DNA from 2 places in the Actinomadura sp. NPDC000600 genome. Region 2 is predicted to be linked to the other one. Evidence: riboswitches for the same ligand, from Rfam matches in the RefSeq annotation. Region 2 holds a riboswitch; the other holds the start of a gene.
What was found. A riboswitch is a leader RNA that binds a small molecule or an ion and turns the genes downstream of it on or off. The one in region 2 is predicted to bind thiamine pyrophosphate.
Positions count from the first base shown of each region.

Region 1: another riboswitch for thiamine pyrophosphate. It lies ahead of ABWI07_RS25620 (purine-cytosine permease family protein); the one in region 2 lies ahead of thiC (phosphomethylpyrimidine synthase ThiC).

Region 1 covers NZ_JBEUPD010000018.1:169,220-174,671, forward strand. Annotated here, with positions in the region: gene ABWI07_RS25600 (Fpg/Nei family DNA glycosylase) at 1-207, shown strand, start outside; gene ABWI07_RS25605 (hypothetical protein) at 294-1,154, shown strand; gene ABWI07_RS25610 (SSI family serine proteinase inhibitor) at 1,279-1,584, opposite strand; gene ABWI07_RS25615 (rhodanese-like domain-containing protein) at 1,788-2,123, shown strand; TPP riboswitch at 2,199-2,315, shown strand; gene ABWI07_RS25620 (purine-cytosine permease family protein) at 2,308-3,657, shown strand; gene ABWI07_RS25625 (sensor histidine kinase) at 3,722-5,452, shown strand, end outside.
Region 2 covers NZ_JBEUPD010000055.1:9,810-15,261, forward strand. Annotated here, with positions in the region: gene ABWI07_RS41070 (sensor histidine kinase) at 1-225, opposite strand, end outside; gene ABWI07_RS41075 (hypothetical protein) at 361-1,395, shown strand; gene tsaA (tRNA (N6-threonylcarbamoyladenosine(37)-N6)-methyltransferase TrmO) at 1,414-1,818, opposite strand; TPP riboswitch at 1,909-2,022, shown strand; gene thiC (phosphomethylpyrimidine synthase ThiC) at 2,018-3,781, shown strand; gene ABWI07_RS41090 (TetR/AcrR family transcriptional regulator) at 3,985-4,566, shown strand; gene ABWI07_RS41095 (metallophosphoesterase family protein) at 4,586-5,422, opposite strand; gene ABWI07_RS41100 (ArsR/SmtB family transcription factor) at 5,449-5,452, opposite strand, start outside.

The DNA of each region.
Region 1 (5,452 bases), on a different contig from region 2:
CGCTCGCGCGGCCTGGAGGCGCAGGACCTCAAGGGCGAGAAGAAGACCGGCCTGCGGGTGCACGGGCGCGCCGGCCAGAAGTGCCCGGTGTGCGGGGACACGGTCCGCGAGGTGTCGTTCGCCGACTCGGCGCTCCAGTACTGCCCCACCTGCCAGACGGGCGGCAAACCGCTCGCCGACCGCCGCATGTCCCGCCTCCTCAAGTAGGACCGGGCGAATCCGGCTGTGGGCCCGGCGGTCCGGGCGTATCGTGTCGCGCGTCGACCGCGGTGATCGCCTTCTCAGGAGCCGCCATGGGATACCCCCCGCCCCCACCAGCCCCGCCCGGCGGCCCTGGTCGCGGCGCTCCGCCGCCGCCCTACGGCGCGCCTCCGCCCGGCGGCGCGCCCGCTCCTCCGTACGCGCCTGCCGCCCCGCCTCCCGGCTACGGATATCCGCCGCAGGCCCCCGGCTACCCGCCGCAGCAGCAGGGCGGCTACCCGGCGCCGCAGCACGCCGGCTATCCCGTGCCCCAGCACCCCCAGGTCCACCACCAGCGGCCGCCGCAGCAGCCCGCCGACCTGTACGGATCGCCGATCCTCGTCTACGACCAGCCGGCGCAGTTCTTCTCGACCGAGGCGAACTACACGATCTGGAGCCCGCAGGGGCAGCCCGCGGCGTACGTCCGGGAAGAGGGCGTGAGCGGCGCGAAGAAGGCCCTGCGCGTGATGAGCCAGGGCAGCCAGACCAAGGCAGAGCGGAAGCTGTCGATCCTCCGGCCCGACGGCATGCCGTACTTCCTCTTCTACAAGCCGTACGGGTTCATGGGCACGCCCATGATGCAGGTGCTGACCCCGCAGGGCGGGCTGATCGGGCACCTGCGCAAGCGGGCGATGCGCGGCTGGGAGATCCTCGACCCGCACGAGCGGCAGCTCGGCTACTACGAACTGCTGGGCGGCCGGATCACCGACTGGCGGCAGCAGGAGATCGCCCGGATCCAGCGCGGCTTCGCCGGGATGGGCGAGTTCCTGTCCCAGATGTTCACCGGGGCCGACCGGTACGTCCTGCGCATGCACGTCCAGTTGCAGGAGCCGATGCGCACGCTCGTGCTGGCGTGCCCCCTCGCGTTCGACACAGCCGTCTCCCAGAACCGCAGCATCGGCGGCCTGCTCTGACCCCGCCGCTCCGGCGGGCGGGGGCGGGGGCGGGAACTGAGACGCGTCAGGCCCCGGCGGGCGCCGGGGCCTGACTCAGTGGGTCGCGGACGGAGCCGGAACGGGGATGGCTCGTCCGCCGGGTTCAGCGGACCTTCGGGACGTTCCCGAAGACCGGGCCGATCTGGCTCCAGCGGTGCAGCTGGCAGCCGTCATCGCGGGTGAACGTGGTGTCGACCTGCTTCCCCTCCCAGGTGCCCTTGACCGTGGCGATCTCCGGACCGCCGTAGATCTTGGTGCACATCTGGTCCTTGGGGACGGGTTTGAAGGGATCCTTGACCTTGGTGAGGGCCGCGCAGGCGCCGGCCGCCTGGGGATGGTCGCCGCCGGGCGGGCCGCAGGTCAGTCGCCAGGTCTTGGCGGGCGCCTCCTTGGAGGCCTTGACCTGCACGGTGAGTGTGTCCGCCGGTGAGCCGGACGGCTGCACGGACGTCGTGCCCGAAGGCGCTCCGGCGGGGTTTCCGTTTGCCTGTTCGTCGCCGCAGGCGGCCATGGACAGGAGCAAGGCCAGCCCGGGCGCTGCGAAAAGGAGCGTCCGATACCGCATGCGTGATTCGACGCAGGGGGGCTTCGCGCGGTTCCATGGGGGGTGTGATGAATTTCGGGGAAGACGTGCCGGCCGTGGTCGCCGCGGAGGTCCCGCAGGACGGCTACCTGCTGGACGTCCGCGAACAGGACGAGTGGGAGGCGGGCCACGCGCCCGAGGCGGTCCACATCCCCATGAGCCGGCTCGGCGACCGCGCCGGGGAGATCCCGCGTGACCGGGAGGTCTATGTGATCTGCCGGTCCGGGGCGCGGTCCGCGCAGGTGACGGTCGCGCTGAACCAGGCGGGCTGGCTGGCGCGCAACGTCGGCGACGGCATGCACGGGTGGGCCCGGGCCGGCCGCCCGATGGAGGGGACCGGGGACGGCCCGCCCTTCGTCGCGTGATCTGACCGGCCGTCGAGTGATCTGACCCGGATGCCCCCTTTTGGGGCGTGACGGGCGGTTGTACGATCGGGCCTGACCGATAACCGCGGGAGCTCGGGCCACAGCCGGGCTGAGAGGGCGGCCTCCAAGGCGTCGCCGACCGCATGAACCTGTCCGGGTAATGCCGGCGTAGGGAGTGTGTCCCGTGACGTCCGACGTCGAAAAGCGCCCTCAGGACGAGCGCGTCCGCGACGAGGTCCCGTTCACCCTCGACGAGCCCGCCCCCAAGGTCCTCGGATTCTGGGACCAGAGCGCCTTCTGGGGGAACCTCGGCGTCAGCCTCCTGGCCTTCTCCGGCGCCTACACCGTCCTCGCGCCGGACGCCGCCGGCCGGCCCACCATCTCGATCATGGCGGGCATCGTCGCGATGGCCGTGGGAACGGCACTCGGCGGGCTGATGCTCGGCCTCGCCGCCGTCCCCGGCGCGCGCACCGGCCAGCCCGCGATGGTGCTGCTGCGCGGCCTGTTCGGCGCGCGGCTGTCGTACGCGCCGACCGTCCTCAACATCGCCCAGCTCGTCGGCTGGGGCACGTTCGAGCTGATCGTCATCGCCGACGCGGCCCGCGAGCTGTGGGACGGCGTCCCCCGCTGGGGCTACGTCGTCGCGGCGGGCGCGATCACGACCGTGCTGACGGTGTGGCCGCTCGGCTCGGTGCGGCTGCTGCGCCGCTACGTGACCGTCGCGGTGGCGATCGCGCTCGTCTACTTCTACGTCCGGCTCGTCCGGGAGCCGCTGCCCGACCTGAACCAGGGCTCGTGGGGCGGGTTCTGGGTCGGCGCGGACGCCGCGCTGGCCGTGTCGATCTCCTGGGTGCCGGTCGCCGCCGACTACACCCGGCACGCGCGCACCGAGCGCGGGGCGTTCGGCGCCGCGGCCGTCGGCTACTCCGTCACGCAGATCGTCGCCTACGTCCTCGGCCTGCTCGCGCTCGCACTGGTCGCGGGCGACTCGGGCAAGGTCTTCGACCCGTTCCTGGGCGCCTCGCTGGGCGTGGTCTTCTTCGCGGTGTTCGTGCTGCGGGAGGCCGACCAGTCGTTCGCCGACACCTACTCCACCGCGGTGTCGATCCAGAACCTGTTCCCCCGGGCCGACCGCCGGGTGCTGAGCGTCGGGCTCGGCATCCTCATCACCGTGCTCGCACTGGTCCTGGACATCGGCGACTACGCGGGCTTCCTCTCGCTGATCGGCTCGGTGTTCGTGCCGATGCTCGGCGTCCTGGCGGCCGACTTCTTCCTCGGCCGCGGCCGGGACCGCGCCGGCTGGGACGTCTCGCGGACGGCGCCGTCCCGCTGGGGCATGATCGCCGCATGGGCGGCGGGGTTCGTCGTGTACCAGCTCGTGAACCCCGGCACCGTGGCCCGCTGGACCGAGCTTTGGTCCGGTGTCCGGGACGCGCTGCACTTCACGCCGCAGACCTGGATGAGCGCCTCGCTGCTGTCGTTCCTGGTGGCAGGGGTCGCGGCCCTGCTCATCGGCAGGCTTACCAAACGGTAAGGTTTGGGTCGGCAGCAAGTTCCGACGCAAGTTGCCCGGCGGTACGCCGGAGTGCGGTGGCACGATGACAGACGTGTATCAGCACGTGCACGATCCGATCGCGCGGGCCGTCATCGAGAGCGCCGCGGACGCGATCGTGGCCGTGGACCAGCGGCACCGGGTCACCGTGTGGAACCCGGCGGCCGAGCGCATGTTCGGCTGGACGGCCGCCGAGGTGATCGGCCGCGTCCCGCCCATCGTCCCGGACGAGCTGAAGGCCGAGCACAACGCCGTCCAGGAGCGGCTCCTCACCCGGCGCGGCGGAGAGGGCGAGGCCGACGGCGGGCAGATCTCGATCGCGACCCGCCGCTTCCACCGCGACGGCCGGCTCATCGACGTGCGCATCGACACGAGCCTGCTGAAGGACCCGAACGGCACGCTGCTCGGCTGGGTCGGGGTGTACCACCCGGTCGAGGACGACGAGATCCTCCAGCACCGCATGACCGAGCGGGCCCGGCTCGTCCGGCGGCTGAACGACATCGTCGCCGACCTCGGCGCCGAACTCGACCTCGCCGTGGTGCTCGACCGGATCACCGCCGCGCTCATCGAGCTGACCGGCGCCGACGCCGGCGGGTTCGTCAAGATCGAGGGCGAGCGGCTGCGGCTGGTCAGCATGTCCGGGCTGCCGGAGCGGATGCGCGGCAGGTCGGCCGAGCTGCGGCCGAGCCTGGTCGGGGAGCTGCTGCGGTCGGGCAAGACCGTCAAGCTCGCGACGGGGGAGCGGCGCCTCGGCGACCTGATCTGGTCGGAGCTGCCCGGCCTGCACACGATCGCGCTCGGCCTGTCGTACCTGCAGAACCGGCCGTACGGCGCGCTGTACGCGCTGTTCTCCGGGCGCAAGGTCGGGCACACCGAGCTGGAGCTGCTGGAGCTGCTCGCCGGGCATGCCGGGGTCGCGGTCGGCAACGCCGTCGCCTACGCGGAGGTCGTCCGGCAGCGGGCGCACGAGCGCGCCGTCATCGACTCCAGCGCCGACGGCATCGCCGTGCTCGACCACGACCTCGTCGTCCGGCACTGGAACCACGCCGCGCACACCCTCACCGGCATCCCGCCGGAGGACGCGCTCGGCCGCCCGCTGCCGTTCGACATGCCCGCGCTCGGCGAGATGCTCACGTTCCGCCTGGAGTCGGGGAGGTGGCTGAACGTGCTGGCCGCCGAGATCGAGGAGACCGGCGAGCTGGTCGTCGACTTCCGCGACGTCTCGGAGGCCAAGGCGCTGGAGGAGGCCAAGGACCTGTTCCTCGCCACGACCAGCCACGAGCTGCGGACCCCGATCACGGTCGTGCAGGGGTTCGCCTCCACGCTGGTCAACCGGTGGGACGAGCTGACCGACACCGACCGGCGCGCCGCCGTCGCCACCATCGCCGAGCGCGCCCAGTCGCTCGGCCGGCTCGTCGAGCACCTGCTGCTCGGCTCCCGCGCCGGCGCCGACGAGCTGGCCGTGGCGATCGAGTCGTTCGACCTCGTCCGCGTCCTGGAGGGCGTGGTCGCCGGGTTCCGCTCGCTGTCGCCGCTGCACCGGGTGGAGCTGGACATCGACCCGGAGCTGCCGCCGTGCCGCGGGGACGCGATGGCCACCGACATCGTCCTCGGCCAGCTGCTGGAGAACGCGTTCAAGTACTCCCCGGACGGCGGGACGGTGCGCGTCCGGGCCCGCTGCGAGGGCCCCGACATCGTCGTCACGGTCTCCGACGAGGGCATCGGCATCCCGCTCGGCGACCATGAGCGGATCTTCGAGCGGTTCGTCCAGGGGGAC
Region 2 (5,452 bases):
GAGGTGGTAGGGCAGTACCAGGACCACCAGCGCCGCCAGGCCCGAGGCCGGCCGGCGCCGGATCACCGCGAGCGGCACGTGCGCCGCCACCAGCAGGAGCGCGCCCGGGGCGTCCAGCTCCCGGACGCCCGGCCACAGCACCGCCGCCGCGGTCGCGGCCACCGCCAGCACCGCCGCCGCCGAAGCGTCCTTCACCGTCGCGTCGACCCGGGGCACCGTCAGCACGCGATCATTCTCCCCCACGTGCGCGCGACCCGCGCAGCGGTCCTCGCCCGCGCGGACGATCTTTCGCGCCGGGCCCCGTGCGGCGCCGCGGGGCCGCCCTATAGTTCTGCAAACCCCGTCACGAAGGGCCGACAGTTGTCCGTCCCCCCGCCCGCCGTCCCCCCGCCCGGACTACGGATCACGCTCGGCGCGCGAGCGTACCGCCGGCCGCTCGGCCTCCTGCTCGCCGCGCTCGCGGTCGGCGCCGCCGCCCTGCCGGCGGCCCGCTCCGGCCTCGGGTCCTGGGAGCCGGAGAGTGCCCGCGGGGCCCTGCTGCTGTGCGGCGGCGGCTGCCTTCTGGCCTCCCTCGCCGCCGTCCTCTGGGCCGTCCGCCTCCACCTGACCCGCCTCGTCGTCACCATCGACGCGGAGGGTGTGGTTCTCCGCCGAAGCGGGCCGGAGGCGCGCGTCCCGGCCGGAGCGGTGGACGCGGTGGGGATCAGGTGGCCGGTAAGCGACCCCGTGTGGACGCTCTGGCTCGACCCGGAGCGGGCGCCGGGCGTCGAGGCCGTCGCCCCGGTGGACGGGAAGGCGGTCGCCCTGCTCAGGGACCGGACGCTCCCCTCCGGATGGCTCCAAGCCGTGCGGACCGCGACCGCCGAGACCCTCGGCGCGGCCTGGCGCGTCGTCGACGACGAGGGCGAGGAGGTCCCGCCGCCCGCGGCCGGCGCCCTGGCCCGTGCCCCGCAGATCGCCGTGGACGGCAGGGGCCGGTACCGCGACCGGGACGGCGGCGCGGTCCTCGCCGTGGCCTGCCGGCGGCGCGGCCGGAGGACCGTCGTGCTGCGCGACCCCCACGCCGCCGCGCTGCTGGTGGTCCGGGGCCCCTCCCGGTTGCCGGGCCGCGACCGCGTGCGCGTCCTCGACCCCGCCGGGCGCACCCTCGGGTTCCTGCGCGGCCCGCGCGAGCCGTCCTTCCACACCGCCGGCGGGATGCTCCTCGGCAGCACGCGCGAGACCGGCGGCGGCCTCGTCGTCACCGGCATCGACGGCCGGCGCTCGGCCGCGCTGGGCACCGGCGGCGAGGGCGACCGAGACGAGGTCCGGCTGGAGCGGTCGCCGTCCGCCCCGGACCCGCTCCGCACCCTGGCCCTCGCGCTGCCGGTCGCGTTCCGCCCGGGCCGCCGCTAGCCGGGCGGCCGGAGCCGGTCAGATGACGGGCTTGACGTCCAGGATGGGCGTCCCGTCCACGGCCTCCATGTCGCGGACGCGCAGCCGCCGCCCGCTGACCTGGAGGATCTCGACCGGATGCAGGCCGACCGGATTCGGCCGGTCCGGCGAGCGGGTCGCGAACACGCCGGTCTCGGGGTTGGCCGGGTCGTTGCGCGGCCGCGTCCGCAGGACCTCGCGCGACGCCTGGTGCAGCCAGGTGAGCACGATGATCCGGTCGCCGGGGCGGAGCCCGTCGAGGGCGGCGCGGTAGGCCGGTTCGAAGACCAGCCAGGCCTCGGGGGCGCCTTCGGTGCCCTGCTTCGGCGCCGCCGCGCGGTCGGTGAGCGGCGAGGAGACGTGCCCGACCGGTGTGAGCGTGACTTCCCTGTCGACGTGGGACATGCCGCGATCTTCCCAGAGGCTCCGCGCGGGCGCGTTCTACCCCGCGGACGGCGGTTGCGGCAACGGGGGCGGCGCGGGTTAACGTCGGGGACGACAGATCGCGGGGGTCCGGCGAACCGGGCTGAGATAGCGGCTGGGACGGCCGCTGACCGCATGAACCTGACCGGGTAATGCCGGCGTAGGGAGAGATCGAGTCGTCATGACCGAACCTGTGGTTCCAGCTGCCCGCAAGACCTACCTCCAGGGCTCGCGCCCGGAGCTCCGGGTCCCGATGCGGGAGGTGGCGCTGACCAACGGCGACGTCGTCGTCCTGTACGACACGTCCGGGCCGTACACCGACCCCGACCAGCGGACCGACGTGCGCCGCGGGCTGCCGCCGCTGCGGGAGGCCTGGATCGCCGAGCGCGGCGACACCGCCCCGTACGAGGGGCGGGCGGCGCGCCCCGAGGACGACGGGCGCCGGCCGTCGCCCACCGCCTTCCCCGGGGGCGCGGGAGGCCTCCCGCAGGCCGACGGCGAGGGCTCCCTGCCCCGGCGGCCGCGGCGCGGCACCGGCGGCGCGGTGACCCAGCGGGCCTACGCGCGGCGCGGGGAGATCACGCCGGAGATGGAGTTCGCCGCGCTGCGCGAGGGCGTGGCCCCGGAGGCCGTCCGGGACGCGCTGGCGGCGGGGCGCGCGGTGCTGCCCGCCAACGTCAACCATCCCGAGATCGAGCCGATGGTCATCGGACGCGACTTCCTGGTCAAGGTCAACGCGAACATCGGCAACTCGGCGGTCGCGTCCTCGATCGAGGACGAGGTCGAGAAGATGACGTGGGCCACCCGCTGGGGCGCCGACACGATCATGGACCTGTCGACGGGGCGGGACATCCACACCACGCGTGAGTGGATCCTGCGCAACTCGCCCGTGCCGGTGGGGACCGTCCCGCTGTACCAGGCGGTGGAGAAGGTCGGCGGCGACCCGGCGGAGCTCACCTACGAGGTGTTCCGCGACACCGTGATCGAGCAGGCGGAGCAGGGCGTGGACTACATGACCGTCCACGCCGGGGTGCTGCTGTCGTACGTCCCGCTGACGGCGCGGCGCAAGACGGGGATCGTGTCCCGGGGCGGGTCGATCATGGCGGCCTGGTGCCTGGCGCACCACGAGGAGAACTTCCTCTACACCCACTTCGAGGAGCTGTGCGAGATCTTCGCCGCCTACGACGTGACCTGGTCGCTCGGGGACGGCCTGCGCCCGGGCTCCATAGCGGACGCCAACGACGAGGCCCAGTTCGCCGAGCTGCGCACCCAGGGCGAGCTGACGCGGATCGCCGCGCGGTTCGGCACCCAGGTGATGAACGAGGGCCCCGGGCACGTCCCCATGCACAAGATCAAGGAGAACGTGGACCTGCAGCAGGAGTGGTGCGACGGGGCGCCGTTCTACACCCTCGGGCCGCTGACCACCGACATCGCGCCCGGCTACGACCACATCACCTCCGCGATCGGGGCCGCGATGATCGGCTGGCACGGCACCGCGATGCTCTGCTACGTCACGCCGAAGGAGCACCTCGGGCTGCCGGACCGCGACGACGTCAAGGCCGGCGTGATCGCCTACAAGATCGCCGCGCACGCCGCGGACCTCGCCAAGGGCCACCCGGGCGCGCGGGCGTGGGACGACGCGCTGTCGGAGGCGCGGTTCGACTTCCGCTGGGAGGACCAGTTCGAGCTGTCCCTCGACCCCGGCACCGCGCGGGCCTTCCATGACGCGACGCTCCCGGCCGCGCCGGCGAAGACCGCGCACTTCTGCTCGATGTGCGGCCCGCACTTCTGCTCCATGAAGATCACGCGGGACGTGCGGCGGTACGCGGCCGATCGCGGCCTGGGCGACGAGGAGGCCCTCGCCGCCGGGATGCGGGAGAAGGCCGAGGAGTTCAAGGCCTCCGGCGGCCGCCTGCACCTCCCGGTCTCACCCGCCGGGAGCTGACCGGCCGGAGGGCCGGAGGGGCGCCGCCCGGGGCGCCGACGGGCCCGCCGCGCACCGTGCGCGGCGGGCCCTGGCAGGTCAGGGCGCATCCCGGCGCGGGGGCGCGGCGGCGGCGCGGCTAGGATCGAAGGACCGTTCCAAAGCCGCGGATCCCTCCGATAGCCGCAGGCCCGCTCCACCCGCCGGAAGGATCGACGACCCAGGTGACCAGCGACGACACGCCGAAGGCGCGTGCGGTGCGCGCGGACGTGCGGCGCAACCGCGCGCGGCTGCTCGCCGCGGCGCGGGAGACCTTCCAGAGCCGGGGCGCGGGCGCCTCCCTGGAGGGCGTCGCGCGGCTCGCGGGCGTCGGCATCGGAACGCTCTACCGCCACTTCCCCACCCGGCAGGACCTCCTGGAGGCCCTGCTCGCCGACGTCTACGACGGGCTGGCGGCCGCCGCGCGCGACCTGCTGGACTCCCCCTCCCCCGGCGAGGCGCTGCTGGCCTGGCTGCGGACGTTCGTCTCGGAGGTCACGGCGTTCCCGGGGATGGCGGCCTCGGCGGTGGTGTCGCTGCGCGACCCCCGGCTGGAGGACTCGGGCTCCCGCACGGCGATGTTCGAGGCGGGCGCGGCGCTGCTCGCCCGCGCGCAGCGCGCCGGGGACGCGCCCGCGGACGCCGCGTTCGGCGACGTGCTGGGGCTCGCGGGCGCGATCGCGACGGTCGCCGAGAGGGACCCCGGCGCCGCCGGCCGGATGCTGTCGCTCGCCGCCGCCGGAGTGGTGCCGGGCGGCGCGCGCTAGGACCGGCCGATCGCGGCGGTCAGGACGTCTCCGGGTCGGGCAGGACGCGGCGGGGACCGCGCGGGGCGTCGGCCCGCCGCCGCCACTCGCGCGGATAGCCGACCGACACCTCGATGTGCGGGACGCCGTCGGTCCAGATCGTCCGGGGGATGTGCAGGTGCCCGTACACGACGGAGACCGCCCCGAACCGGCTGTGCCAGTCCGCGGTCCGCTCGGTGCCGCACCACTGGGCGAACTCGGGGTACCACAGGACGCGGGTGGGTTCGCGGACGAGCGGCCAGTGGTTGACCAGGACGGTCCTCGTCCCCGGCTCCAGGGCGGACAGGCGCCGCTCGGTGTAGTCGATCCTGGCGTCGCACCAGGCGTCCCGGCCGGGATGCGGATCGGGGTGCAGGTAGACCTCGTCGGTGCACACGACGCCCGCCTCGTGCGCGACCTTGAGGGCCTCCTCCTTGGTGGACGTCCCGTCCGGTCGGAACGTGTAGTCGTACAGGATGAACAGCGGCGCGACCGTGACGGCGCCGTCAGGTCCGTCCCAGACGGGGTAGGGGTCCTCGGGGGTCAGCACGCCGAGGCCGCGGCACATGTCGACGAGCCGGCGGTAGCGGGCCTCGCCGCGCAGCTGCACGGGATCGCCCTTGACGGTCCACAGCTCGTGGTTGCCGGGGACCCAGAGCACGGTGGCGAAGCGTCCGGCGAGGGTGCGGAGCGTCCACTCGACGTCGGCGAAGCGCTCGCCGACGTCGCCCGCCACGATCAGCCAGTCGTCCTCGGACGCGGGCCGCAGCCCCTCGACGAACGCGCGGTTCTCCGGGAACCCCACGTGCAGGTCGCTGATCGCGTAGACGCCGCCCATTCAGCGATCGTAAGCCCCGCCGCGCCTCAG